Regions from separate parts of the Vibrio sp. CCUG 15886 genome, predicted to be linked through region 2. Evidence: predicted binding sites of a transcription regulator. Region 2 holds the regulator's gene; each other region holds the start of a gene.
What was found. The regulator MetJ, encoded in region 2, represses methionine synthesis genes. The targets are predictions, from matches to a motif close to TTAGACNTNTANANGTCTAA.
Positions count from the first base shown of each region.

Region 1: the regulator MetJ is predicted to act here: its motif matches at 8,225-8,244, upstream of metA (homoserine O-acetyltransferase MetA).
Region 3: the regulator MetJ is predicted to act here: its motif matches at 5,992-6,011, upstream of metH (methionine synthase).

Region 1 is NZ_JAQQBT010000004.1:65,411-75,455, reverse strand. It holds gene btuD (vitamin B12 ABC transporter ATP-binding protein BtuD) at 1-377, shown strand, start outside; gene PQQ36_RS10400 (nucleoside triphosphate pyrophosphohydrolase family protein) at 476-1,051, opposite strand; gene PQQ36_RS10395 (DUF1415 domain-containing protein) at 1,201-1,761, opposite strand; gene PQQ36_RS10390 (MFS transporter) at 1,834-3,042, opposite strand; gene PQQ36_RS10385 (LysR family transcriptional regulator) at 3,137-4,006, shown strand; gene PQQ36_RS10380 (glutaredoxin family protein) at 4,013-4,243, opposite strand; gene PQQ36_RS10375 (YgjP-like metallopeptidase domain-containing protein) at 4,378-4,890, shown strand; gene rlmF (23S rRNA (adenine(1618)-N(6))-methyltransferase RlmF) at 4,890-5,984, shown strand; gene PQQ36_RS10365 (hypothetical protein) at 6,041-6,256, shown strand; gene pilW (type IV pilus biogenesis/stability protein PilW) at 6,349-7,083, opposite strand; gene metA (homoserine O-acetyltransferase MetA) at 7,258-8,199, opposite strand; gene PQQ36_RS10350 (bifunctional metallophosphatase/5'-nucleotidase) at 8,360-10,045, opposite strand, start outside.
Region 2 is NZ_JAQQBT010000018.1:12,438-22,482, forward strand. It holds gene cytR (DNA-binding transcriptional regulator CytR) at 1-256, opposite strand, end outside; gene priA (primosomal protein N') at 485-2,689, opposite strand; gene rpmE (50S ribosomal protein L31) at 2,970-3,191, shown strand; gene PQQ36_RS19580 (malic enzyme-like NAD(P)-binding protein) at 3,469-4,746, shown strand; gene metJ (met regulon transcriptional regulator MetJ) at 4,833-5,150, opposite strand; gene PQQ36_RS19590 (O-succinylhomoserine (thiol)-lyase) at 5,362-6,528, shown strand; gene PQQ36_RS19595 (bifunctional aspartate kinase/homoserine dehydrogenase II) at 6,528-8,939, shown strand; gene metF (methylenetetrahydrofolate reductase) at 9,140-10,033, shown strand.
Region 3 is NZ_JAQQBT010000016.1:553-10,597, reverse strand. It holds gene PQQ36_RS18780 (pyridoxal-phosphate-dependent aminotransferase family protein) at 1-316, opposite strand, end outside; lysine riboswitch at 532-710, shown strand; gene lysC (lysine-sensitive aspartokinase 3) at 831-2,180, shown strand; gene metH (methionine synthase) at 2,262-5,942, opposite strand; gene PQQ36_RS18765 (cation:proton antiporter) at 6,126-7,460, shown strand; gene PQQ36_RS18760 (sensor domain-containing diguanylate cyclase) at 7,490-8,929, opposite strand; gene PQQ36_RS18755 (FIST signal transduction protein) at 8,931-10,045, opposite strand, start outside.

The DNA.
Region 1 (10,045 bases), on a different contig from region 2:
TGCAGGCCCTCTCGGGTGGTGAATGGCAACGCGTGCGTCTAGCTGCGGTGTGCTTGCAAGTGTGGCGCTCGTTAAATCCTTACTCGCAATTACTGATCTTGGATGAGCCTGCCGCGCCACTGGATGTTGCCCAAGCGAAGTGGTTGTATCAACTTATCGATGAAATGGCTGCGCAAGGCTTGGTGGTGATTGTCGCCAATCATGATCTCAATCGTGTTTATCAACATGCGGACAAGGTGTTGTTGCTCAACCAAGGCGTGTTAACCGCTTATGGCTCCGCAGACGAAGTGATGAGTGTGGAAAATCTACAACAGGTATTTGAAACGCCAGTGAAAAAAGTGGCCGTTGAGGGGCAGCCGTATTTGATTTTCACTTAGCTTTTATTGAAAGCCGATAAAAAGCCCGCACTTAGGCGGGCTAGCTTCATCAAACGGTTGGTTTGCTAAAAACGGATGGCCAACTGAGAACAGATGGCTTACTGAGTCAGCGGAACCAAGTCTGCAGGGCGGTAGTAAACCGATTTCAATACCTTACCAGCACGAATCGTTTTACCTTCGCCTTCGAAATCTTCGGCACATTTTGCAATCAGGTAATCACCTTTTTGCACCGCCATCAACTTAACACCTTGCTCTGCGTAGAACTTCTCAGTGTCGGCATATTCTTGTTCATTGCGGCACACTTTGCTCATGTTGCTTGAGTGCACTTCGTCCCAGCATGGAATAAAGTCGATACCACGATTTTTTGCGACGTTTAGCAGCAGATCAATCAAGTAGCTGATAGCAAGATTGTCTTCAACGTTTGCCGCGCCAAGGTGGACTAGGCGACCCATAAGCACGTAGACCGAATCAACAATCGCATCTGCTTGTTCTGTTTTGCTATCCGCTTCCGCCAACTCCGTCATCTCTTCGATGATCAAAGAAGTGTGTAGCGTATCCGCTTTTTCATCTAGGCTTTCTGGTGCAGCCACAGGCAAATCAAACGTGCTACGGAACTCAGTGATGTCACGGTAAAGGTGATCAAAAATGTCTTGGGTAAGTTGAGACAATTGCATGTGTTTTTCCAATAGTTTTACGTAAGGGCGAATGATACCAGAGCCTAGAGGTAAGCTCTATCCCCTTGCCAATTGAAGCAGCGGCACTTGTGGCTCAGTGCGCATGGTCGCTGCCTCAGATTTGGTTGATGTTCTTTGCCCTATGCTGTTTAGCGAAAAAGATAAGGGAATAGCTTTTTACGTTCTTCTTCATTGAGCGCTGAAACACGAGCAATGTTGGTGTCAGGGATCGATTCTGGGTCAGGGTAATGGCGCAGTACCTTTTCCATGCTTTCTTCTCGAATGAGATGAAAAATCGGATAAGGCGATCGATTGGTGAGGTTTTCATCGTCTTCTGGCTCGGCACCACCAAAACAGTAGTCCGGATGGAAGGTGGCCACTTGGAAAACGCCTTCCCAATCTTGTTGTCTGATCAAGGCTTCCACCCAATCGATGAAAAGATTGTAATCCCAAAAATCACTGAGCATGTTAGGGATAACAACCAGCGTGGTTTCTAACTCACTGGGCTCCGTTTGATCGAGCTCCATCAGCAAGCTGAGAATATCTTGCAGCAACAACTCTTCGTTATCGGCATCACTGACGTGGATTTTGATTTGCTGATTGCGTTGCGGTTTGGCGGCAAATGGGCAGAGATTTAAACCAATCACCACATCGTTGAGCCATTGGTTCACTTCTTGATGAATGGTTTGTTGTGTTGAGCTTTGAGTCATGATCTTATTCTATTGCGTGTTGAGGGGGCAGTATAACCACTCGTGGAGTTCAATCCTATCCCCTTTGACGACTCAAGGATGTTTGACCAAGGCCTCTTCCATGCGCGCGTATTTGGGTTTTTTCAGTTGCAGTATCACGGCAAACAGCAACACATACATACTCAGCGCTGCGATGATCACACCATTCCATTGCCAATGTTGCCAGCAATAGAGCAAGAAGAATCCGCCAAGGCTACCGCCTACATAGTAGTGCACCAGATACATCGCGGTTGCCGTTGCTTTTGCGTGAGTGGCTTTTTGCCCGACCCATCCATACGCCAAAGTGTGCGTGAAAAAAGCGCCGAAGGAAATCAGTACTAAACCGATAAACATGGCGGCTAAATGTTCAATCGAAGTGATTAGCATGCCAAACAAACTGATCGTTGCGCCCAGCAACATACCGCTGACCGGATGAAAATGTTGATTCCACTTTCCGGTGTATTTGGAGCTGATGGTACCGCCGAGGTAACACAAAAAAATCAATGAAGCGAGGCCAACGGGCAGGCCGTGCGGTTCTGCCACCAGGCGAAATCCCATCACGGAATAGAGGTTCACAAAAAGGGCAAAATTGAGTCCGCCGATCACCATCGCCAACCAAACTCGGGTGTGACGCAGGTGCTGGACGATGGTCTGATTGTGTTGCCATAAGCTGTGAGTGCTGGGGGAGAAATGTTTCTGCTTGGGCAGCAAAAAACTCACCGCAATCACGCCCAGTAGCGTGAAGACCAGCATCACCTCAATTGCGACCGTGGTACCAAACCAATCGGACATCAAACCGCCACTGATTCGTCCGCTAATACCGCCGAGTGAATTGGCCGCAATGTAACCGCCGATGGCGTGGCTAAACGCTTTGGGGTGCAACTCTTCCGCCATGTACGCCACGGCAACTGCCGCAAAGGCCGCCAACGCCACCCCAAGGAGCGCTCGGCAAATGACGATAAACAAGAAAGAGTCGTTAAGCAGCAGAGCGGCACTGCACAGTGGAATGGCGAACAAACCCGCCAACATGACCGTGCGTCGGCCAATTTTTTCAGACAACACCGCCATGGGGACAAGGCTAAGGGATAAACCCAGTGTGGTGGCGGCAAATACCCAGTTTACCTGTGTTTCCGATACCGCGTATTCCAACGCCAATTTAGGCAGCATGGGTTGAAAGAGGTAAAGATTACAGAAAACTAAAAACGAACCGAGTGCCAAGGCAATGGTGATATGGCGATACTGAGAGCTGCCGAGTTCGTACATCTTAATTCTCCTACTGATTTGTGAGCACAGTATCAGTCACGTCGTGATAAACAAAATATATTAAAAATATGATGACGATATATTTTTGATCTAGATGGAATCGAAACAACTCAAACAATTTTTGGCGGTGGCCGAAGAGAAAAATTTCACTCGTGCTGCGCAGTCTTTGCATATCGCGCAGCCTGCCTTGAGTGTCTCAATCAAAAAGCTCGAACAAAGCCTCGGCGTGACGCTATTTAAGCGTGATGACAAACAGATCGCACTGACAACGGAAGGGCAAACCTTGTATGAGCATGCCAAACGTGTCGTGCAGCAACTGCATGATGCCGAGTTGGCGATGAATGAACTGAAAGGGCTTGAGAAAGGTGAGGTGCGCCTTGGTGCGCCAAGCATGATGGGCAGCTACTTCTTTCCAGAAATTTTAATGGCGTTTAAAAGTCACTATCCCAATCTAAAATTGACACTGATTGAAGCGGGGACGCAGTCGATTCGTAAGATGCTGCTTGATGGGGATTTGGACATTGGTGTGATCACGGAAAACGACGTACCGGACGATTTAGAAATCGACCACCTATTCTCTAGCCAGATGATGGCGGTTGTCGGCAGTGAGCATCCGTTATCGCAACGAGCATCCCTCACTTTTGAAGAGTTTTTTCAACATGAACTGGTGATGTTCAAATCGGGTTATTTCCACCGCGATTTTCTCGATCACTTTAGCCAGCAGCATGGCATTGAAATGCAGTATTCTTTTGAAACCAATCTATTGCCATTGATTTTGAAGATCGTAAAGCGAGAGTTTGCCATTACTGCGCTGCTTCAATTGGTGACCGAGAATGAGAGTGGCGTGGTCGGCGTGCCATTTTCTCCGCCCGTCACTCTGAACCTAGCATTGGCTTGGCGACGTGGCGGCTATCTGTCGGTGGCGGATCGCACCTTTATCGAATTTATAAAGCAGTATGTTTAGCTGTAATCACTTATCGCCATACATGCGTTCAAAGTTCTTCGGGTTCCAACCAATCATCAAACGGTCACCGATTTTAAGTACAGGCACAGAGCGCGCACCAATCGCGTCGAGCTCTTTACGACCGCGATGCATCTTGGCATTACACAAGCGGTATTGAATGCCTTTGCTATCCAGATAGCGCTGCGCATCTTTGCAATGTGGACATTTGTCTTTGATATAGAGGACGACACGTTTCATCTTGTCTTGCCATGTAATGAAAAGGGGCGCAAGTGTAGCCAATTTCGCTGCGGACGAAAAGAAAAAGCGATGAATCAAGGGGCGGAGTCAGGTAAACTAGCGCGCTTTGAAAAATGATCAGGTCCGATTCCATGATGCATCCGTCACTTCGCTACATTCAGGGATACCCGCAGCATATCGTGCAGCAAGTGGCCCAATTGATTGAGTCACAACGTTTAATTCCTTGGTTTGATAAACGCTACCCTGTGCGTCACGACATTCGCAGTGAAAAAGCGTTGTTTGACTACGCGATGCAGATCAAGAACCAGTTTATGAAGAAAACGGGCCCCATCAGTAAAGTGGTGTACGACGGGAAAATTCATCTGATTAACAACGCGCTCGGCTTGCACAGTGTCGTCTCTCGCAACCACGGCGGTAAACTCAAATCGAAAAATGAGATTCGCATTGCCAATGTGTTTAAAGACGCGCCGGAGCCTTTGCTGCGCATGTTGGTTGTGCACGAGTTGGCGCACATTAAAGAGAAAGAGCATGATAAAGCCTTTTACTCTCTTTGCTGCTACATGGAGCCGGACTATCACCAACTAGAGCTGGATGCTCGTCTGTTTATGATTTACCTCGATTTAAAAGCTCAGGAAGCAAAAAAATAATGACGAACAAACGAAAATCCGCCAAGCCATTAGAGCCTGCGAAACGAGCCCCAAAACCGCGCACGAAAAAGAGTCGTGATCTCAGTGCGTCTGAATCGAGTTGTGATTTTGTCAAAGTTACGCGTGCTGGGCTGCATTCGCGCAACAAACATCAAGGGCGTTACGATTTTGCTAAGTTAACGCAGGCGCTGCCATCGCTTGCTCCTTTTGTGATCAAAAATCCTAAAGGTGAGGCGAGTATTTCTTTTTCAGATTCAATGGCAGTAAAAATGCTCAATAAAGCGCTGCTCAGTGCTTACTACCAAGTGGCAAATTGGGACATCCCAGCAGGCTATTTGTGCCCGCCAATCCCCGGGCGTGCGGATTATATCCATCGTCTAGCGGAGCTCTTGGAAGGAGAGGTGAAAGGTACATTTCCTCATGAGAAAGTTCAGGCGTTGGACATCGGTGTCGGTGCCAATGCGATCTATCCCATTATTGCGATTTGTGACTATCGTTGGCGCTACACGGGTAGTGACGTTGACCCTAAATCGATTGAGTCAGCGCAGCGCATTGCTGACTCTAACCCAGTGCTGCAGGGGCAGCTTGAGCTCAAATTGCAAGACCAGTCACAGCATATTTTCCAAGGCATTATTGGCCCCACAGACTACTTTCATGTGACGACATGCAACCCGCCATTTCACGCTTCGGCACAGGAAGCGGCGTTTGGCACGCAACGAAAATTAGACAACCTCGCCGCCAACCGTTTGAAAAAAGGTGTAACAGCAAAAGCTGGTTCACAAAAAATCTCGAAAAACAAACCTATACTTAACTTCGGAGGTCAAAATTCTGAGTTGTGGTGTCAAGGTGGAGAATCCTCCTTCTTGAAGCGCATGGCGAACGAAAGTGAGCGTTTTGCCCATCAGGTTTTGTGGTTCAGTACGCTCGTTTCGAAGAAAGACAACGTAAGACCTCTACGTAAACAGTTGGAAAAATTAGGTGTACGCAGTATTCGTGTCGTCGAAATGAGCCAAGGACAAAAGGTCAGTCGCTTTGTTGCTTGGTCATTTATGGACAAACAACAAAGAGGAGAGTGGATCAAACTGCGAGAGTGATGGAGACAATCATCCCGAGTTAAAAACGAATAGGTTGCGTAATAGGAGGGCATGCGATGGATTTTGAAATTTATCTACCCTGTCAGCCAGATTGGCTGTGTGAAAGCTTCCTGAGCGTTTTTACCATTCTGCTCATCATTGGCTTAATTGCGTTTATTCGGATTATTTACCGTGAATATCTGACGATTAAGAGAAAAACGAAGGTGCGTAAGTTACGCAATACGCACCGAAAAGATCGCTACAAAATCCGCAACTCAACCTCAAGACGTTGAGTCATGTGGGCGGTAAAACCATAAAAAACCTCTGCTTTTTGGGTAGAGGTTTTTTGTTAGTCGCGTCTTTTGAATTCATCCGCCAGCAATCGCTAGCTTTGGCGGGCAGTCAATTTGTCCAATTCACTCTGATACTTCTTCACCAGCGCCACATTGCCTGCTTTGCCTTCTAAATCGATCATCAGTTTAAGCGAGGGAATTTGCAACCCATAGCTTTGGTGGAAGCGCATCAAGCGTAGGCGCGCTTGGGGGTAGTTACCGGTATCGATTTCCAACTTAGCGAGGTTGAGCACCGATTTGGGGCGGTGTGGGTCGTAGTCAATCGCACGAGTGAAATAGGTTTGCGCTTTTACATTGTCGCCCGCCTTCAGAGCGCAAAACGCGGCGTTTTCATAACTGGCAGGAATCAAGTAGTAGTAAGGTTGCTCGATGGCACGATTAAACAAACGATCCGCTTTGTCATACTCGCCCTTTTTGCATAAAAACGTGCCGTAGTTGTTCAATACGTTGCCGTTTTTTGGGTGCTGACGAGCCGATTTTTGATAAATATCCTCGGCCTTGCCGTTTTCACCAACGCGCTCGTAGTAGTGGGCCATGGAAAGTTGCGCTCGGTAATAATCAGGAGCGTGAGTCAGGGCTTGTTGTAAGTTGTCATGGGCTTTGATCATCGCGCCATTTTCTAGATAGCCAAGCCCCAAGGCAATGCGAGATTCTGCCATGCCAATTGGGTCCGGATCTTTTTGTGCTTGGCCTTCAGTGACTGTGACACACCCAGTCAAAAGGGTAAGTGCTACCAATTGCGGCAAAAGAAGAGTTTGTTTTTTCATCGTTTTCGTTCTTTTTAATGTGGCCTGAAGAGATGATAAATCCTTGGGGTCTATTGCCTACCAATCGACATCGACAATGCGAGTCACTTTGCATAAACGATTAACGGGTATAAACGACAACAGGCCGCGTGAAAGGCGGCCTGTTGTAAAAGAACGGTTTGATTTCGTGTGGCGCTATTCGTCCTTAGTAAACGCTTCTTCGCTGAAATGATCGAGATCGTAAGGCGTTTGTTGGTAAACGCAGTAGTTCAACCAGTTCGAGAAAAGCAGATGGCCGTGGCTACGCCAGCTTGCAATTGGCGGATTATCTGGGTTGTCGTTGGGGTAGTAGTTAACCGGAATTGCCGGCTCCATGCCTTCACCCAAATCGCGAATGTATTCATTGTGCAGCGTGTGCGGGTCATATTCTGGATGGCCAGTAACAAAGACGTTGCGCTTGTCTTTGGTGGTGGCTAGGTAAACACCTGCATCGTCAGACGTCGCGAGAATATCCAAATCGGTGTGTTCTGCGAGATACTCTGGCGAAAAATCGGCGTAGCGAGAATGGGGCGCTAAGAAAGAATCATCAAAACCACGCAAAACCGGATGGTAAGGTTTGTGAATACGGTGGTGATATACGCCAGAGAGCTTCTCTTTACGCGTTTTCTTCGGCAAATCGTAGAGCAGTTTGAGCCCAGCTTGTGCTGCCCAACAAACATAGAGGGTGGAAGTCACATGGGATTTGGCCCATTCCATAATGGTTTTGAGGTGATCCCAGTAAATGACATCTTCAAACTGCACCAAACCAAGCGGCGCGCCGGTGATGATCAGGCCGTCGAAGTTACGGTTTTTCACCATCTCAAACTGACGATAAAAATTATCGAGATGTTCGGTTGGGGTATTTTTGCTCGGGCGATCGTCAATACGCAGCAACTCAACGTTAACCTGAAGTGGGCTGTTGGAAAGCAGGCGTAAAAACTGAGTTTCTGTCTCTATTTTTTTCGGCATCAAATTGAGAATCAGCACCCTTAGTGGACGAATCTCTTGGCTTGCTGCACGGGTTTCACTCATTACGAAGATGTTTTCAGTACGCAAAACATCGGCGGCTGGTAATTGATCTGGAATACGAATAGGCACAGCTTTCTCCCTAAGCTAATCTCTTTTAGACGTCTATACATCTAAACCTATCCTATTTTTTTTGTGATGTCGACAGGCAAAAGCGCGCGGAAGGGAATTTTATTGTGACAATTTTGCGAGAGAAAAAATGTGCACCTACCAAGAGGTGCACAGACGTGGTTTATGGGTTCAGTGCTTCGATGAGGATCAACTCGCGCTTAAGATGTTGTTTCTCTGTAGGATTCGCTTCCTCAATTTTGGCAAGGCGGGAAGTAATGGCTTCGTTTTTAGCCTGTGGATTGGTGAACACCAGTGCTTTGACATTAATTGAAGCTATGTTGGTGTAGCGACCATCTTCACTGGCAGGTACATCGATTTTGCCTTCGTTGATCAACTGTTTGACGATCGCACCTTCTTTCTCAAACCCCTGCAAACCAAAGAGTTTCCAACGTTGCATCGGTTGGCCGACGTATTGTCCCTGTTTCTGCTCGGTGAGGTAGCGAATGGTGAGATTTCGGATGGTGCCTTGTTCTTCACCGTATTTTGCTTCGGTATCAAACAGCACAGGGAAGGTTTGACCCTCTAATACGCCGCCTTTTTTGGTCAAATGACCCATACGGTAGCTATTCATGCCAATACGAATCTCGCTGTCGTCTAACACGGGTTTGCCATCGGCAAACTTGAGATCAGTAATGCGTTGGCCTGCTTGCTGAGTTAAGTCGATGGTGTAGGTGACGCCCGCGAAGAAGTCGTTGGTTGAGTACTTTGAGGCGCGTCTTTCAGGATTAAAGCTGTATGTCACATCCCCCGGTTGCACAGAATTGAAGTAACCAGCAGACCACTCCATGTACTGCTTCAACTCTTTGCCCGTCATTTGATAAACCGTGATTTCGCCACCCGCATATTGGTAGTTGTATGCGATGTCTTTAGCTTTGATGGGGCCTACGTCCAACTTGGCGTTGTCATTGTCAATTTGCAGTGCAATGACGTTGGCTTGAGGTGCGTAGAAAAAACTCGCTTCTTGGAAAAGTGCACTGATCCCTGTGTCTTGAACATGCACTTGCGGGATACCACGAATGTCGTTTTCTGGTACTAAATTAACACCAGTAAGCTGCGCCACTTCGCGGTTGGCCATTTCACGCAGACGCTTGTGATACGGTTCGTAGAGTGATTCCATCTTGTCATCCGAATCGACGCCTTTGATCTTGTAGGTGTAGCTGTCTTTGTTGATCAAGGTAAATTGGCCATTTTGTTCTTCAAACTGCAAGTCAATGCGTGACAGCGCGCGGCCATATTTGTCGGGCTCGGTGATGATGACGCCATTGACCACGGCTTTATCAATGCGCGTATGCATGTGGCCGGCCACAATGGCATCGAGCTCAGGGTTGCCGTTGGCAATGTCGGTGACACCGGTGTCTGCGATGTCGTTTTCATTGTCGAGGCCCATGTGGGCAACTAGCACAATCGCATCAACTTTGCCCTCAATCTGCTTGACGATTTTTTTCACTTCCAGCGTCGGGTTGGTGAAGGTCATCCCTTCAAGGCGATTGGTTCCTTCAGCGAAGACTTGCGTCATGGGGGTGTCCATTCCGATCACGCCGATTTTTATCCCACCACGCTCAATGATGGTGTAACCCGGCAAAAACGGGTTGCCATCAGGGCGTTGAATGTTGCCTGCCAGAGAGGTGCCTTTGAATTGGGTGAGAGAGCGATTAAGCACGTTCAAGCCAAAATCAAACTCATGATTGCCTAATACCCAAACGTCATAGTTCATCTCATTGAAGCCGAGCATCATCGGATCGATCGGCTCTTCTTTAAACGTTTCGACAAAGTTGCCTTGAATGGTGTCACCAGCGTCGACCAAGAT
Region 2 (10,045 bases):
TGGCGGCATCTTCAATGCCACGAATGATCTCTGTGTAGTAAGGATCACAAATGTCAGGAACGATCGCGACGATAGTGCGTGACTCGTTGCGGCGTAAATTGCGTGCCAGCGAGTTTGGGGAATAACCAGCTTCCAACACTGCATCTTCCACACGCTTACGCGTTGTGGCGGATACTTTGTCTGGATTCATCAGCGCTCTCGAAACCGTTGCCGTTGAAACTCCTGCAAGCTGGGCAACATCCTTCATTGTCGCCATATACTAACCCTCTCAAAATGTTCGCCAATTATGACGTTTAGTTATTGTTCTGATTCGGAAAATAAAATCGAATTATGAGTTGCCTCGTTGTAATTTGAATAGTCTATTCAATTCTTTATTTAAAGTTACGGGCGAATTAACAAAATCCGCATTTCATTCGTGATGTTCATCACGTAAAGAAGCAAATTGTTGCAATTTTCAACGTTAGAGTGAGGTGGTAAACGTTTGCTAACTCAGATCCTGTGGCTCAATATCCAAATTCCAACGTACTTTTTTCGCATCTGGTAACAAATCGATAGCAGGTTTCGTGCTCGAGAGTATTTTCTGCATCAAGGAACGATGTTGAGTTTGAAGCAGAAGCTGCCAGCGGTATTTGCCCGCACGTTTGGCCAGTGGAGCGGGGGTTGGACCGAGCACGAGACAAGTGTGATCAAACAAGGGATGCGACTCGAGAGTCATACGCACTTGACGTAAGAATGTTTCGACGATTTCGCTGTGATTGGCTTCTGCGCGAAATAGCGTTAGAAAACTAAACGGGGGAAGTTGGGCAATTTTCCGCTCTTCCAGTGCAGACTGCGCAAAATGCCGGTAATCCTTGGTCAACAGAGCTTTGAGCAAGGTGTGTTCTGGATGGTGGGTTTGTAATATCACTTCGCCAGGTTTGCTAGCACGCCCTGCTCGTCCGGCTACTTGAATAAACAACTGAGCCAATCGTTCGGACGCTCGGAAATCACTGCTGTACAGTGACCCATCAACATCCAATAGTGCCACTAACGTCACGTCTGGGAAATGATGCCCTTTAGCTAGCATTTGCGTGCCAATTAAAATTTGGTATTCCCCTTTGCGAATGGCTTCTAAAGCGCTTTCGAGGCTGCCTTTGCGTCGTGTGCTATCGCGGTCGATGCGAATCGCTTTGTAGTCTGGAAACAGGGCCGTCAACTGGTTTTCCAGTTGCTCAGTGCCGACACCAACCGTCACCAGTTGTGTCGAACCACAACCTTGGCATTGATGGATAATAGGTTGTTGAGAACCACAGTGGTGACAGCGGATTTCATTGCTGTACTGGTGATAAGTGTAATAGGCATCGCAGCGTTTGCATTCGGCAATCCAACCACATTCATGACACATTAACGCAGGGGAGAAGCCTCGACGGTTGAGAAACAGCATCACCTGATTGCCCGCTTTTAAATGACGACGCATTTCAGCAATGAGTGGCGCTGAGAGGCCGCTTTCCAGATAGAGCCCTTTGACATCCAGCACTTTGTTGGTGGTTGGCACGGCCACTCCTGCTCGTTGGGTTAGCGAGAGATGATGATATTTGCCCGTAAGTGCGTTGTGTAAGGTTTCTAACGCGGGCGTGGCTGAACCGAGAACAATTGGAATGCCTTCTTTTGCCGCTCGCATCACAGCCACATCGCGAGCATGGTAACGCAAGCTATCTTGCTGTTTGTACGAAGCGTCGTGCTCTTCATCGACAATGATGATCCCCAACTGAGCAAATGGGATCAGTAGTGCAGAGCGTGTACCAATGACAATGCCCGCCGCTTTGTCTCGTGCGGAAAGCCAAGCGTTGAGACGTTCCGTATCATTAAGACCAGAATGGATGACGGCGACTGGCACATCAAATCGTTGACGAAAACGATTGATGGTTTGTGGTGTTAAACCAATTTCAGGGACCAATACCAGAGCCTGTTTGCCTTGTTCCAAAATGGGTTTGATCAAGTTGAGATAAACTTCGGTTTTGCCTGAACCTGTGACCCCTTCCAACAGATAACAGCCAAAGTCTGTCTGGCTGTTAACGGTCGAAATGGCAATGGCTTGCTCTTGGTTGAGTTTCGGCTTATCGACGGGATGTTCAATCGGATTCCCCCAACGAGCCAACTGTGGCGTTTTTTCTTCACAGCTGATCCAGCCTTTTTCTTCCAAGGTGCGTAAGGTTGTGGATGCCACTTCCTCATCCAAAAAGGCTTGGTGAGGCAGAGGGCCATTAGCAAGCATATTCAATACTTTCGCTTGCTTTATCGCGCGACTGTTTAACCCTTGCATCAACTGGTTTTTGCCTAACTCGGTCAGTTGCCATTCTTGTAGAGTGGCAAAGTCAGCCGCTTTGCCTTTTCTTAGTGCAGCGGGGAGGGCGTTATGCAGTGTTTCACCTAGGGGATGTTGGTAAAAGTGGCTACACCAAAGTAATAAACTGTAGACGGAATCGGGCCAAATAGGACGATGATCCAACACCGCTTTAATGGGTTTAAGTTGCTCGCGTGGAAAGTCTGATTCTTGAACCAAAGCGGTGACAATGCCAATCAAGGTTTGTCGTCCAAATGGCACACTCACGCGGCCACCAATGATCGGAAAAAGGTGTCCAGGAACGAGATAATCAAATTGTTTATCGAGTGGCACTGGCAGCGCAACACGAGCAATGGATGGACGCATAACGTGGTGTTTCATGGCAAAAATAATGACTTACAGTCTAATGGAAGCGAGGTAGAAATACGAGAAAAGGGCATGCTCGAACAGAGAGAGGAAAACTGTATAAAAAACTAGCGGAAAATCGTGGAAATAGGTTGATTCGAAAGAGACGATTCATTACTATATCGCGCCTTAAGATATGGCTTTAATTCTGTTTTAGCGGTATCTGAGTTTTATTTTTAACTGCGTGTGGTGTGCGGCAAAGACTCGTATAGCGACACGGCCTACTATTTGAGGTTATCCCATGAAAGCTGGTATCCATCCAGAATACAAAGCAGTAAACGCAACTTGTTCTTGCGGCAACTCTTTCGTTTTCAACTCTACTCTAGATAAAGAATCTATCCACCTAGACGTATGTGACAAGTGCCACCCATTCTACACTGGTAAGCAACGTATCGTTGATACAGGCGGCCGTGTTGATCGCTTCAACAAGCGTTTCGGTGCTCTATCAAGCGGTAAGAAATAATAGCGTTAGCTATTGCTGTTTGAGAAAAAGGTCGCTTATGCGGCCTTTTTTGCATTCAACGCCTAGGAGACGCTTTCTCTCACGCACCATCCCCTATGCCATCTGGTCTTACTTCTATCTTATTCACAATTTTTATAGATTTGCCTCGCATTCTTGGCTAGGAAGATTGACTTATATCAATTAGAATTTCTCTCTAAATTGAACAAAAAAGCAGAGTTTTTGTTCAACCTAAAGTGTTCCCCCCTTTACCGTACACGCAAAAAGAGAATAACCATTTATGTCCGATGACAATAGCCAGCAAATGACCCCTGAAGAAGTACTTCGCCAACAAGCTCTTGATTATCATGCTTTGCCAACGGCGGGTAAAATTGCCGTCGCTCTAACCAAACCTGCGGAAACCGCTAAAGATCTTGCTTTAGCTTACAGTCCAGGTGTCGCGGAGCCGGTTCGCGAAATCGCACAGAACCCAGACAACGTTTACAAGTACACCTCAAAGGGAAATATGGTGGCCGTTATCTCTAACGGTACGGCAATTTTGGGTCTAGGTAACTTAGGTCCTTTGGCATCAAAGCCAGTAATGGAAGGTAAGGCACTGCTGTTTAAGCGTTTTGCTGGTCTTGATTCTATCGATATTGAAGTGAAGCATCGCACCATCGACGAATTCGTGGATACGGTCGCGAACATTGCAGATACCTTTGGTGGTATCAATTTAGAAGACATCAAAGCACCAGACTGTTTTGAAATTGAAAAACGTCTGATTGAGCGTTGTGATGTGCCAGTGTTCCATGATGACCAACATGGTACGGCCATTGTCACCGCGGCTGGTATGCTGAATGCGATCGAACTGCAGGGTAAGAAGCTAAACGAATGTATTATTGTTTGTCTTGGTGCGGGTGCGGCTGCCGTGGCGTGTATGGAGCTGCTGATCAAATGTGGCGCGATGCGTGAAAAGATCTACATGCTGGATCGTAAAGGTGTGATTCATACACGTCGTGATGATCTCAACGAGTACAAGCAACTGTTCGCCAACAATACAGACAAGCGCACACTGGAAGATGTGATCAGCGGTGCGGATCTCTTCCTTGGCGTGTCTGGTCCAAACCTAATGCCTGCAGAAGCGCTGAAGCTGATGGCGGATAAACCGGTTGTGTTTGCGTGTTCAAACCCTGATCCAGAAATCAAGCCAGAGTTGGCGCATGAAGTGCGCAGCGATCTTATCATGGGTACAGGTCGCAGCGACTATCCGAACCAAGTGAACAACGTGTTGTGCTTCCCATTCATTTTCCGTGGCGCTCTGGATGTTCGTGCTAGTGAAATTAATGATGAAATGAAGTTGGCAGCGGTTGAAGCGATTCGTCAATTGGCGAAAGAGCCAGTGCCAGAAGCGGTATTGAAAGCGGCAGGTGTTGAATCGCTGAGCTTTGGCCCGCAATACATTATTCCCAAACCAATGGATTCACGTTTGCTGCCTCGCGTGGCGAAAGCCGTTGCTCAGGCGGCAGTTGATACCGGTGTGGCTCGTATTCCAATGCCAGAAAACTACATGGCCGAGTAAATCACAGCCTAAACAAACGGGACGCTTTAAGCGTCCCGTTTTTGATCAGATACCACTTTCCCCCGGTGTGGTAAAGCTAACGAGGTTTAGTCGTCATACGCTTCAAATTCGATACCCATCGCCGTCATCAATTCTTTGGCTTCTGTTGGGATATCATCCGGGCGATCTTTTCTGAGATCTTCATCCGTCGGCAGTGGCTGGCCAGTGTACGCATGCAGAAATGCCTCACACAACAACTCACTGTTTGTTGCGTGGCGTAGGTTATTAATTTGACGACGAGTACGTTCATCCGTCAGAACTTTTAGTACTTTAAGCGGGATAGAAACGGTAATTTTTTTTACTTGCTCGCTTTTCTTTCCATGCTCTGCGTATGGACTTATGTATTCGCCATTCCAGTCAGCCATTGCGCACCTTCAGAGTAATAATCGGTTAATAAAAATTGTAAGCGGAGATTTTAGCTGGATTTACCGCCATAAGCAAAGACATATAGACGTCTAGAAGTGTTGACGTCTTAAATTTTGATGGTTAAAGTGACAACTATTAATGGAGAGGAAGGCGTTCCGATAACAGTAGCGCATTCTTATTAAGAATTCATCTTCGCAGAAAGGAAACATCATGAGTCACCACAAGCCAGCCACGATTGCCGTTAGAACGGGCATCGAATCCGATACTCAATACCGTGCCGTTGTGCCACCGATCTATTTGTCGACGAACTATGGTTTCTCTGCCTTTGGCGAAGTGCCTAAATACGACTATACCCGCTCAGGCAACCCAAATCGTGGTCTACTAGAGCAAGCGTTGTTTGAGCTCGAATCTGGTAAAGGTGCGGTGGTCACAAACTGCGGGACATCAGCACTTAACTTGTGGGTGTCTGCTTTTTTAAGCCCTGACGATCTTATTGTGGCACCTCATGATTGTTATGGCGGTACCTACCGTCTTTTCAATACTCGAGCGAAGAAAGGGGATTTTAAAGTCCGCTTTGTCGACCAATCCGACAGTGCTGCACTGGATGCGGCGTTGGCGCTTAACCCCAAACTGGTGTTGCTTGAAACGCCTTCCAACCCGCTCGTGCGTGTGGTGGACATCGCGGAAGTGTGTGAGAAAGCCCATAAAGTGGGCGCGTTGGTGGCGGTCGATAACACCTTTTTGACACCGGTGTACCAAAAGCCTTTGGAGCTGGGGGCAGACTTTGTGATTCACTCGACAACCAAGTATATCAATGGGCATTCTGATGTGATTGGCGGTGTGGTGATCACCAAAACCGAAGAGCACGCAACAGAACTGGCGTGGTGGGGGAACTGCCTTGGCGCAACCGGCACGCCATTTGATAGCTATATGACGCTACGTGGTATCCGTACATTGGGGGCACGTATGCGCGTGCATGAAGAAAGTTCGCAACAAATCCTCTCTTATCTGCAAACTCAAGAGTTAGTCGGCACCATTTATCACCCGAGTTTGCCAGCGCATCCAGGTCATGAGATCGCCAAAAAGCAGCAATCGGGCTTTGGATCGATGTTGAGCTTTGAATTTGCTGGCAGCTTTGAGCAATTGAAAGTGTTTGTGAAAGCGCTAGATTTGTTTTCATTAGCGGAGTCACTTGGTGGTGTCGAAAGCTTGGTTTGTCATCCGGCATCTATGACTCATCGTGCGATGGGAGAGGAAGCACTCGCAGAAGCTGGCGTCACGCAACAGTTATTGCGTTTATCGGTGGGGCTGGAAGATGCGCAAGATCTGATTGCCGACCTCAAGCTGGCCTTTCAACAAGCGAAGGAGAGCTGTTAATGAGTCAAGTTCGACAACTGCACAAATTTGGTGGAAGCAGCCTTGCGGATCCGGATTGCTATCGTCGTGTGGTGAACATCCTCAAAGAGTACTCGGGTGATAACGATTTAGTGGTGGTGTCGGCAGCGGGCAAAACCACCAACCGCTTAATTGAATTTAGTGAGGCGCTGGAGAAGGACGGCCGTTTGGCTCACGAAGCATTGCAAGCTTTGCGTCAATATCAAACCGGATTGGTGGAAGCACTGATCGCGTCGAACCAGCGTAGCGAGCTGCTTGATCAACTTGCTGATGAGTTCAGCACGTTGGCCGAGCTCTCCGCACCACTCACAACCGCGCAAAAAGCAGCGATCTTAGGCCATGGAGAAGTGTGGTCGTCGCGTCTACTGGCTGCGCTGTTGAATCAACATGATCTGGCCGCGGTGGCTCAGGATGCGCGTGCGTTTTTACGGGCTGAAACAGGCACCCAACCTGAAGTGGATCGAGCACGTTCTTATCCTCTGATTAAAGAAGTGTTGGCGCAGCACTCACATCGCCGTGTGGTGATCACCGGCTTTATGGCGCAAAACCAAGCAGGCGAAACGGTCTTATTAGGGCGCAATGGCTCTGACTACTCTGCTACCGTGATTGGTGCGTTGGCGGAAGTGGCTAAAGTGACGATTTGGAGTGATGTGGCTGGGGTGTACAGCGCCGACCCTCGTTTGGTCAGTGACGCTTGTTTGCTGCCGTTACTGCGTTTGGATGAAGCCAGTGAACTTGCGCGCTTAGCCGCTCCAGTCCTGCATAGCCGAACATTACAGCCAGTGGCACAAAGTGCCACCGAGCTTAATCTGCGCTGCAGCTACACCCCTGAGTCGGGTTCTACCCGTATTGAACGCGTATTGGCGTCTGGGCGTGGTGCCAAAATCATCACCTCGCTTGACGATGTTATGTTAGTTCAATTGAACTTCTCTGCTGGTCATGACTTTGATCGCCAGCAGCAAGAGGTATTGAGTGCACTCAAACGCGCGCAGTTGGAACCATTGGCGTTTGAAGCACAAAAAGATCAATTTATGCTGCGCTTAGCGTATACCACTGAAATTGCTGGTGGCGCTTTGGCACATCTGCAAGAGTTGGGTTTGGCCGCCGAGATCAAGCTGAAAGAGGGCTTTTCGCTGGTCGCCGCTGTCGGGGCTGGAGTGACGAACAATGCCAGCCATTGTTTTGGTTTCTATCAGCAACTGAAACACTCTCCTGTGGAATTCATTTCTGAAGCTGAATCAGGATTGAGTTTGGTTGCGGTGATGCGCCGAGTCGATATTCCGGTACTGGTGAAAGCGATCCATACCCAACTGTTTCAAGCCCAGAAGCGTGTGGCGTTGGCCCTGTGTGGTAAAGGTAATATCGGATCCAGTTGGTTATCTCTGTTTGCGCAGCAGAAAAGTGAGTTGGAAAAACGCCATGGTATGAACTTTGAGTTGGTGGCCGTGGTGGATAGCCAAACTTATCTGTTCAATGAACAAGGTTTAGATGCTGCGGCAGTACACGCGCATTTTGATGATGACTCGGTACCGAATGATGGGGCCAATTGGCTACAACGATTGAGTTCAATCCAAGACTATGACGAAGTGGTGGTATTGGATGTCACGGCCAGCCGCGAGTTGGCAGCGCAATATTTGGATATTGCCCATCAAGGTATGCACCTCATTTCCGCGAATAAAATTGCGGGCTCAGCGAGCAGCGATTACTACTACCAAGTGCAAGATGCCTTCAGCAAAATTGGCCGTCATTGGTTGTATAACGCAACCGTGGGTGCAGGTTTGCCGATTAATCACACGGTGAGAGATTTACGCGAAAGTGGTGATGAAATCGTGGCACTTTCTGGCATCTTCTCTGGCACGCTCTCTTGGCTGTTCCAGCAGTTTGATGGTTCAGTACCGTTTGCAGAGCTGGTTGATTTAGCTTGGCAGCAAGGCCTCACTGAACCGGATCCTCGCAGCGATTTAGATGGATCAGATGTGATGCGTAAGCTGGTGATCTTGGCTCGCGAATCAGGCTTAGACATTGAGCCAGAAAACGTCAAAGTGGAATCCTTGGTGCCTGAAGAGCTTAAAGAACTTTCTCTTGATGATTTCTTTGACCAAGCCCATTTATTGAGTGAGCGTTTACAAGAACGTCTAACTAAGGCGCAGCGTCAAGATCAGGTACTACGCTATGTTGCCCGTCTAGAAAAAAATGGTAAAGCTCGTGTCAGTGTTGAAGCGCTACAACGAGAGCATGCTTTGGCGAACTTGTTGCCGTGTGACAATATCTTTGCCATTGAGAGTAAATGGTATCGTGATAATCCTTTAGTGATTCGTGGTCCGGGGGCTGGGCGTGAAGTGACTGCTGGCGCAATTCAGTCTGATCTCAATCGCTTAGCTGGCTTGTTCTAGCAGAAGATGGACGATTTGATAGGGACCCAAGCGGTCCCTTTTTTCTACTTGAACTATGCTCATTATGAACTTGAGAAAAATTCATAATCACAAGGTTGACATTAAATCGTATTCAATACATTCTGTGGACATATAGACGTCTAAACGTCGATTTGAGGATTGAGATTTATTTTGTGGCGAAGGGTCACAGGGAGAGTAAGATGGGATACACGCACGCTAGTCATATCGACGCTTTAAATCAGAATATCGCTGAGTTATCAGACAATATCAACGTTTCGTTTGAGTTTTTTCCGCCAAGTACGCCGCAAATGGAAGAAACGTTGTGGAATTCGGTGCATCGTTTGAAAACACTGCAACCTAAGTTTGTTTCTGTGACTTACGGTGCGAATTCAGGTGAGCGTGATCGCACACACTCAATCATTAAAGAGATTAAAGCGCAGACAGGCTTAGTTGCAGCCCCACACTTAACCTGTATTGATGCCAGCCGCGAAGAGTTGATCAATATTGCCAACGACTATTGGGCGAACGGCATTAAAAACATCGTGGCACTGCGAGGTGATATTCCTCCTGGTGGTGGTGCGCCAGATATGTATGCGTCGGATTTGGTGACGCTACTCAAGTCATTGCACGATTTTGATATTTCAGTGGCAGCGTTCCCAGAAGTGCATCCAGAAGCGAAAAGTGCTCAAGCGGATCTACTCAATCTAAAACGTAAAGTGGATGCTGGGGCAAACCGTGCAATCACACAGTTCTTTTTTGATGTAGAAAGCTACTTACGTTTCCGTGACCGCTGTGTTGCTGCGGGCATTGACGTTGAAATTGTCCCTGGCATTCTGCCAGTTTCTAACTTCAAACAAGCTTCTCGCTTTGCTGCGCAGAATAACGTTAAAGTGCCTGGATGGATGGCAAAGCAGTTTGAAGGCTTAGATGATGATCCTGTGACGCGTCAGCTTGTGGGTGCAAGTCAGGCCATTGATATGGTTCGTATCCTCAGTCGTGAAGGCGTGAAAGATTTCCACTTCTATACCTTAAACCGTGCAGAAATGACTTACGCGCTTTGTCATACCTTAGGGGTTCGTCCAAAGAAAGCATAAGTTGACTTTCTA
Region 3 (10,045 bases), on a different contig from region 2:
GAATGACATTTTCACGCATGCGCTCACCAAACACGCCATTGCGGCAGACGATGACTTTATCTCCCGGTTCAATCAGGTTCACAAAGCACGCTTCCATTCCCGCACTGCCTGGCGCAGAGACCGCAATGGTAAAGTCATTCTTAGTTTGAAAGGCGTATTTAAGCAATTGTTTGAGCTCATCCATCATCTGAATAAACAGCGGGTCCAAGTGCCCCACGGTTGGGCGGCTAAGTGCTTGTAATACTTGCGGGGAAATATCAGATGGTCCTGGCCCCATTAAAATACGGCGTGGTGGAATAAAGCTTTGAATTGACATACCGGCTCCTTGCTAAGCGTGAAAAAGGTTAACGGACAGCGTAATCGTTTTAATGCAAATTATGTTTCTCCACACTAAAGCAAACGAGCAACGACAGCAATTAGCCGACAGTCTTAGAGGTCAAACCAGTGTCACAAATTTGTTAATAAAAACTTTCAATCACGATCGAATTAAGCGTTGACATTGGAGTGTGAAAAACGTTCAATGTTTAAGCTTTTTGCAGAAGAGGAGCACTGCCCAGGCAGATGTTTTGTGGAGCCGCAACTCCAACACAGAACATTCAGGGGGAGTAGTGCCGAGGTAGATCAAAATTGCAGGATTTGATCTGTCGGTTGACTTGGGTTGAGTCCCATCAACTGTCATCAGCTCAGCCTGATGAAGAGCTTCTGAGATGGATTTTCTGATTATTCAAACTGACCTCTCTAAACTGCTCTGCCCCTTTCCTCACCAAAACAAACATCGGATGTTGGATTACCAACGGTTAATATTTTTCGGAAGTCGTGGGAGAAATGCCGTGAGCGCATTGAATGTAGCGAAATTTGGTGGAACAAGTGTTGCAAACTTTGAGGCAATGAGTCGTTGCTCGGCCATTATTGAAAACAATCCAGAGACACGCTTAGTGGTAAGCAGTGCATGCTCTGGCGTCACTAACCTATTGGTAGAGTTGGCCAATGGTGTTCAATCACAAGAAAGACGCGCTGAACTTCTAGCCCAATTGGCTGAAATTCATGACGCGATTCTCAATCAATTGGAAGATGCAACAGAAGCGGCGGCGGAAGTGTATGCCATTCTCGATACCATCACTAGCCTTGCTGAAGCCGCATCGATTCAAGCCAGCAATAAACTCACCGACCACTTGGTCGCGTGTGGTGAGTTGATGTCGACTCATATTCTGGCCCAGTTGATGCGTGAGCGTGGAGTCAACGCGGTGCGATTTGATATTCGAGAAGTCCTACGCACAGACGACAACTTTGGCCGCGCAGAACCCGACGTGGCAAAGATTGCAGAGCTGGCGCAAGAGAAGCTTTTACCACTTTGCCGCGATTACGTGGTAGTAACTCAAGGCTTCATCGGTTCGGATGAGGAAGGCAATACCACTACCTTAGGCCGTGGTGGCAGCGACTACAGTGCGGCTTTGATTGCCGAAGGCGTTAAAGCAAGTGGCCTAGAGATTTGGACCGATGTTCCAGGGATCTACACCACTGATCCTCGCATTGCGGCGAAAGCAGCGCCAATTCCAGAAATCAGCTTTGCAGAAGCGTCTGAAATGGCTAACTTTGGTGCCAAAATTCTGCACCCATCAACGCTCGTTCCAGCCCTTCGTCACGACATTCCAGTTTTTGTCGGATCGTCAAAAGAGCCAGAAAAAGGCGGTACTTGGATTCGCCACGAAGCACAAAGCTCGCCGCTTTTCCGTGCACTGGCACTGCGTTGCAATCAGACTATGGTCACCTTACGCAGTGCGAAAATGTTCCATGCGTACGGCTTCTTAGCCAAAGTATTTGAAATTCTCGCAAAACATAAAATCTCCGTGGATTTGATCACAACCTCAGAGATCAGCGTTTCCCTCACTCTAGACAAAACAGACACTTCTGGTGGTGCACCTGAACTGCCACAGGCCGCGCGAGAGGAGCTTGAAGAGCTATGTACTGTTGAAGTCGAGCACAACCTTTGTCTGGTGGCCTTGATCGGCAATCATATGGAAACCAAGGGTTACGCTAAAGAAGTCTTCAGCACCTTAGGGGATTTCAATTTGCGTATGATCTGTTACGGGGCAAGTGATCACAACCTTTGCTTCTTAGTCGATGCACACGACTCTAAGAGCGTGATCCAAAAACTGCATCAAGATCTTTTTGAACGCTAAACATCGTTTCAAGATCACATTGATCCAAAGAGAAAAGGTCACATCGCTGTGACCTTTTCTTTTGCTCAACGCAGGCCAGTATCAGCCATTAATATTAGGACCAAGCCATTTTTCGGCTTCCAAGAGATCCCAACCTTTACGCTCAGCATAGCTTTCCACTTGGTCTTGCTGAATTTGTGCGATGGCAAAATAACGAGAATCGGGATGAGAGAAATACCATCCTGATACCGAAGCTCCCGGCCACATTGCGTAACTGCTGGTGAGTGACATGCCAATGGTCTCTTCTACGTTAAGCAGTTCCCATAACGGCCCTTTCTCGGTGTGCTCTGGACAGGCAGGGTAACCCGGTGCAGGACGGATCCCCTGGTATTTCTCGCGAATCAGTTCTTCGTTTGAAAGGTTTTCATCGGCAGCATAGCCCCAAATTTCTTTACGGACACGTTCATGCAGATACTCTGCAAAAGCTTCCGCTAGACGATCGGCAACCGCTTGAATCATGATGGCGTTGTAGTCATCACCCTGTGCTTTGAACTGATCTGCGAGCTCACGCTCGTTCACCCCACCAGTCACAGCAAAAGCGCCGATCCAATCTTTTTTACCACTCTCTTTTGGCGCAACGTAATCTGACAAACAGTAGTTCGCCCCTTTGGGTTTCTCCGTCTGTTGACGAAGATTGTGCAACACTTTCGCCACTTGAGTGCGAGACTCATCGGTATAGACTTCAATGTCATCACCAACACTTGCCGCTGGGAACAAACCACACATGCCACGCGCCTTGAGTAACCCTTCTTGTTCGATACGATCTAGCCACTCATTGGCATCTTCAAATAGACGCTTCGCCTCTTCACCTACCTCTTCATGCTCAAAAATCGTTGGGTATTTACCCACTAATGACCAGGTGAGGAAGAATGGTGTCCAGTCTATGTATTGGCGTAACGTCGCCACGTCAAAGTCATCAAACACGTGCACACCAGGCTGACTCGGTGCAGGAGGCGTGTAGCTTTGCCAATCAATTACCACCTTGTTCGCACGTGCCGCTTCTAACGTCACCGGCTTAGTACGCGGCTTCTTGCGATTATGCTGATCGCGAACCAACTCATAATCGGCCTGTAAGCGTTCAACAAACGCAGGACGCAGTTCATCAGAAAGTAACGAGGTACAAACACCGACTGCGCGAGAGGCGTTATTTACGTATACAACAGGATGTGAGTAGTTTTGTTCAATCTTCACCGCGGTGTGCGCTTTTGATGTGGTCGCGCCGCCAATCAACAGTGGCAAATCAAAGCCAAGGCGCTCCATCTCTTTGGCTACGTGCACCATTTCATCGAGTGATGGGGTAATCAAACCAGAAAGACCGATGATGTCGACTTGCTGCTCTTTCGCGACTTTCAAGATCTGCTCACACGGCACCATCACACCGAGATCGATGATCTCGTAGTTATTACATTGCAGTACCACGCCAACAATGTTTTTGCCGATGTCGTGTACATCCCCTTTCACCGTCGCCAATAGGATCTTACCGTTCGAAGAACCCGCTTGTTTGGACGCATTGATGAAGGGTTCCAAGTGAGCCACCGCCTGCTTCATTACGCGTGCGGATTTCACCACTTGTGGTAAGAACATTTTGCCCTCACCAAACAGATCGCCCACCACGTTCATGCCGTCCATCAGTGGACCTTCAATCACTTCCAGTGGTTTGCTGGCATTTAAACGTGCTTCTTCGGTGTCCTCGACAATGAACTCGGTGATCCCCTTAACCAATGCATGCTCAAGACGTTTCTCGACAGACCAAGTACGCCACTCTAGCGCCGACGCATCTTCTTGCTTGCCCACGGCATTTTCACGGTACTCTTCGGCAATCTCCAACAAACGCTCAGTGGCATCGTCGCGGCGGTTCAGTACGACATCTTCAACCGCTTCACGTAACTTTTCAGGCACGTTGTCATAAATTTCGAGCTGGCCAGCATTCACGATGCCCATGTCCATCCCGTTCTTAAAACAGTGGTAAAGGAACACAGCGTGTATCGCTTCACGGACGTAATTGTTACCACGGAATGAGAAGGAAACGTTCGATACCCCGCCAGAAATCATTGCATGCGGAAGATCGCGTTTGATGTCCGCCACCGCTTCAATAAAGTCGACCGCGTAGTTGTTGTGTTCATCAATGCCCGTTGCAACAGCGAAAATGTTGGGGTCGAAGATGACATCTTCCGGTGGGAAACCGACTTCATCGACCAAAATACGATAGGCTTTGGTACAAATCTCCAGTTTGCGTTCACGCGTATCCGCTTGGCCGACTTCATCAAATGCCATCACGATCACCGCCGCGCCATAACGACGAATCAGCTGCGCCTGTTCGACAAACTTCTCTTTACCCTCTTTGAGAGAAATGGAGTTCACGATGCCCTTGCCTTGAATGCATTTCAGGCCAGCTTCGATCACTTCCCACTTAGAGGAGTCGACCATGATCGGCACTTTGGAGATTTCTGGCTCAGATGCACATAGGTTAAGGAAACGCACCATGCACGCTTCTGCATCGAGCATCCCTTCATCCATGTTGATGTCGATGATTTGCGCACCGTTTTCAACTTGCTCACGCGCAACGTCCAACGCTTCATCATACAGCTCTTCTTTGATCAAGCGTTTAAAGCGCGCAGAACCAGTAACGTTAGTACGCTCACCCACGTTAACAAAAAGAGTATCTTTGGCAATCGTCAGCGGTTCTAAGCCAGATAAGCGACAGGCAACTGGAATCTCAGGCAATACACGAGGACTCACCCCTTCTACCGCCATTGCCATATGGCGAATATGTTCTGGCGTGGTGCCACAACAACCACCAATCAGGTTTAGAAAACCACTTTGTGCCCATTCTTTGACGTGTTCCGCCATCTCTTCTGGAGATAGGTCGTACTCACCAAAGGCATTCGGTAAGCCCGCGTTCGGGTGAGTGGAAACAAACGTTTCAGAAATTCGAGAAAGCTCTTCCACATAAGGGCGCAGTTCATCGGGCCCAAGCGCACAGTTTAAGCCGAAAGAGATCGGACGTACGTGACGAAGAGAGTTGTAAAAGGCTTCCGTCGTCTGACCGGAAAGCGTTCGACCTGAGGCGTCGGTGATGGTACCCGAAATCATGACAGGGAGTGCGAAGCCTAATTCTTCAAACACCGACTCCACTGCAAAAGCACACGCTTTCGCGTTCAAGGTATCAAAAATAGTTTCAATGAGGATGAGGTCAGAACCACCGCGGATAAGCGCACGAGTCGATTCAGAATACGCCTCTACCAGCTCATCAAAGCTGACGTTGCGATAACCCGGATCGTTTACATCTGGCGAAATGGAACAAGTACGGTTGGTTGGGCCAAGTACCCCCGCCACATAGCGCGGTTTTGCGGGATTTTTGGCTGTCCACTCATCCGCGGCTTCACGTGCTAACTTCGCGGCAGCAAAGTTGATCTCTTCGCTCAGGCTTTCCATATCGTAGTCAGCCATCGCGATGGTGGTGGCGTTAAAGGTGTTGGTTTCAAGAATATCGGCACCCGCTTCTAGATAGGCATGATGAATTTCTTTAATCAACTGTGGCTGAGTTAGAACCAGTAAGTCGTTATTGCCTTTTAAATCGCTATGCCAATCAGCAAAACGCTCACCACGATAATCTTGCTCCTGCAACTTGTAGCCTTGGATCATGGTGCCCATACCACCATCAATCAATGAGATTCGCTGCTTCAGTTGTGCTTCAATCTGCGCTCTAATATTACTTCCCACAATACCGCCTCATTCCTTTTTCTATTATCGACATCCTATCACACAATTTTCAGGAGTCTAGACGTCTAAAAACACTAATTTCATTACAGCTCATTTGGACTAATTTACTAGGAAAAAGAGATTGCTATTTGCTCATCAAACGAGGAGAATTTCGTTCACAATTTGTTACAAATAGAGAACTGTATGTCGGTCTACTATACTCTCTGCTTTCTATCCGCTGCAGCAATGTTGATTGCTTTTGTAAACAGCAAGATAGGCAAAATGCAGACTACCATCGCGATTACCGCAGGTTCAATGGTGCTCTCATTACTTATTTTAATTGCTGGTCAGAACAACTGGTTCCACTTAACTGAAATCGCCACACAAACCATGTCGAGCATCGACTTTGAAGATTTCCTCCTCAAAGGTATTTTGGGCTTCTTATTGTTTGCTGGTGGTTTAGGTATCAAACTACCCAACCTTAAAGACCAAAAATGGGAAATTACCGTGTTGGCGCTAGGTGCGACACTTTTCTCTACTTTCTTTATTGGTTTTGCTCTGTATGGCATTTGCCAGCTCATTGGTATTCAGTTTGATCTGATTTACTGCCTGCTTTTCGGTGCACTCATTTCACCGACCGACCCGATCGCCGTTTTGGCTATCGTGAAAAAACTCAAGGCACCTCGTAGAATCTCAACGCAAATTGAAGGGGAATCACTCTTCAATGATGGTTTTGGCCTTGTGATTTTTGTGACCTTGTTTACCATCGCATTTGGCCACGAAACACCCACGGTAGGCAGCGTTACCATGTTGTTTATCCAGGAAGCCATCGGGGGTATTTTGTATGGTTTCGCATTGGGGTTACTCTTCCATTATCTTATCTGTGCCACTGATGACCACTCAATGGAGCTACTACTCACCATTGGCATCCCAACGGCAGGTTATGCTTTTGCAGAAGTGCTCCATGTTTCTGGTCCATTAGCAATGGTGGTCTCTGGCATTATGATTGGTAACTGGACACGATTCATCGGCTTCTCTAAAGAGAGTGAAGATCATCTCGATCATTTCTGGGAGCTCGTCGATGAGTTTCTCAACGGTGTGCTTTTCCTTCTGATTGGTATGTCGATGTTGCTGTTTAAATTCCATCAAGAGGACTGGATTTTGATGGCCATCGCTATTCCACTGGTCTTAATCGCTCGTTACCTCAGCGTATTTTTGTCCTATATCGGCTTTAAACGCTTCCGCCAATACAATCCATGGTCAATTAAAATCCTCACTTGGGGCGGATTACGCGGTGGTTTAGCCTTAGCGATGGCACTCTCAATTCCATCAGGTATTTGGGTTATTCCAGATAAGCTCATCGACGTGAAAGAGATTATTCTGGTAATGACCTACGCGGTGGTGGTTTTTTCAATATTGGTTCAGGGTTCAACCATCACTCCAATGATCGAGAAAGCCAAAAAATCAGAAGCTGAATTCGAAGCGAAGCAAAGTTCGGTGACTGTTCCTGAGGGCAAGACAGAATCCATTTCATCATAATGATTAAGGGCCTTAGGGCCCTTTTTACTTCAGCCATTCATTAACAGTGGTGAGATAACACAGTTCCGACCATGCGCTTTTGCGTAATAGAGGCCTTCATCAGCCTGTTTCATCAATTGTTCGAGAGGCGTGTTAAGCTCCGACGGCTGCAATGTTGCCACGCCAATGCTAATGGTCATTTGTAACGGTTGCTGTTCATAGTGGACTTGCATGTTTTCCACAACGCTTCGTAATCGCTTCGCCACTTCAAATGCTTCCTTTTCACCTAATCCTGGTAATACAACGGCGAACTCTTCTCCTCCTAAACGACCGATAATATCTATTTCTCGTGTTGATAAATCAGCCATCTTAACAAGTTCAACAAGGACCAAGTCACCAGCGGCATGACCATAGCTATCGTTGAATTGTTTAAAGTGATCGATATCTAGGATCATGATTGACAGTGGACAGTTCCAACGTTGACACGTTCTGATTGATTTTTCGGCTTGCTCCATAAAACTACGGCGATTAAATGCACCTGTAAGCGGATCGGTCGCCGCCAGATTACGCAACATGGCTTCAAGCTTTTTACGTTCACTGATATCGGTGATCGACATGATGATCATTGGTTTGCCTTCAAAAACTAAGCGGCTGAAGGCCATCTCAATCGGAATATCTTTCTTTTCCGGCAGCATGAGTAACAAATCCGCACGAGCAATTTCCTGACTATCTTGTTCGTTAATGGTTTTTTGAATATAACGCTGGAATAACTCCCGGCTACGCAAAGAAATAAAATCCATTGGATGGTGGAACAACACATCTTGTTCAGACATGCCAAATAGCTGACAAATAAAATCATTCGTCATCAAGATATTCAATCGAGGATCGCAAATTAAAATACCAATAGGAGCAGAGTTCACGAGCTGCTGTAGCTGTTTTTCAGCACGTTTCGATTGTTGTAAACGCTGATATTGCATCTCTTCGAGCTTTTTACGCAGGTAGATGTCTTGTAACACAAGCAGCCAACGATGATTCCCGACAGCAGTAATGTTCGCCCTCACTCTATATTCGTGGTCATCCAACTGAAATGCGATGTCTTCGCTTCTTCCACCACGTGACTGATAGTTCTCAAGAAAAGCTTGAAACTCGCTAGATGCTTTGATGAAAGGGAGCTCAAAAATGCAATCCGTATCAGTATCATGGCCAAGTAGTGGAGGGTCAAAATGACCAATTCTGACATCTCGAATAATGCCATCTTTATCCATCCATAAACTCATGTCAGGCAAAGAGTCCAAAATCGAATTTAAGGTTTGATTGCGTTGATTGAGCTCATCACTACTAATGTCTAGTGAACGCTCTAATATCGTGAGTTGCTCTGAGAAGGATTGATAGCCAGACTCCACCAACTCAACCAACAACTGAATTTTAGGGTCATCGGGAAGACCTTGTGGAAATACTTTTCTGAGCTGTCGCTGCAGTAAGCGATGCATACTATATTTCCGACAGAGTAGTAATGGTCATGGTTTGATTATGCAGATCTGCGCTTCCTTCCTCCGAGCTAGGGGCAATCTCACCATAAGAGTAAAAACCGCATACCCTAGTATTTTCGCCTAACTCTTCGCTCACCGCCTCAACCTCGTCTTCAGCCAACTGCCTCAAGAGTAAGCGCCTTCCGACACAACTGATTAAGATGGCCAACGCAGGAGATGAACTATCGTGATGGCACAAACTCGCGGCATTACGCGCCCCCTCAATAAGCGATTCTGAACTGGCTCTCATCAATTTAGCAGTGACGCCTTTGGGTACGTTGCCTGCAAACGTTATCGATCCTTGTGCGTCATCAATCGCGAGTAACGTGCGCACAAGCTTTAGCTCTTGACCAGGTACACTAATCTCTAGGGGAAATCGCAAACCACTAGCGGGCAGTTCTTGTGCTAAGTCTCCTAAATACGTTTTGTATATAGACAAAGCATCCTGATCGTCAAGCTCATAAAGAACATTATCGGTTGAACGTGTTACCTTTCTTTCCATGCCAAAAGGACACCAACCGCCACGTGAACCATACCCTACAGACAAATGCTCACCATACAACCCTAACGCGACCACAAGCCCAGAGCTAGATCGGTTTCCTGAAATCACGGTTGTTTGCTCAAACCGCTCACCATCACCCGCTAACCCGCCAGTCACTTTAATGTTTTTCGGCAAGACAGAATGAAAGCCTTCAACAAGATGCCCCCCATTAATGAGCAAACCATCACTCAGAACAAAGACGTGTTTTAAATTATCCTTGTGAGAAGATAACTCCTGACCTAACTGAACTCCGATGTTGAAACTTGCTCTCATTCCTTCTTCGATGTGTGCACTCGCTAGATGAATTGTCGACTTTTCAAATAGTATGATGGTTGCAACTACAGCATCTTCAAGAATCGTATTGTCAATAATTTCTCCTGCTGTGCTACAACCTATGACTTGGGAGTAGGGCATCTGAGCGCTTAACTGCTCGAGCGATGTATCACTCGCTCGTCCAAACACGATGATTAATGTATTTATGCTATCTAACTGGCTGGAGGAAGATAAACCTTGCCAATGACCTTCTTGCCATACAA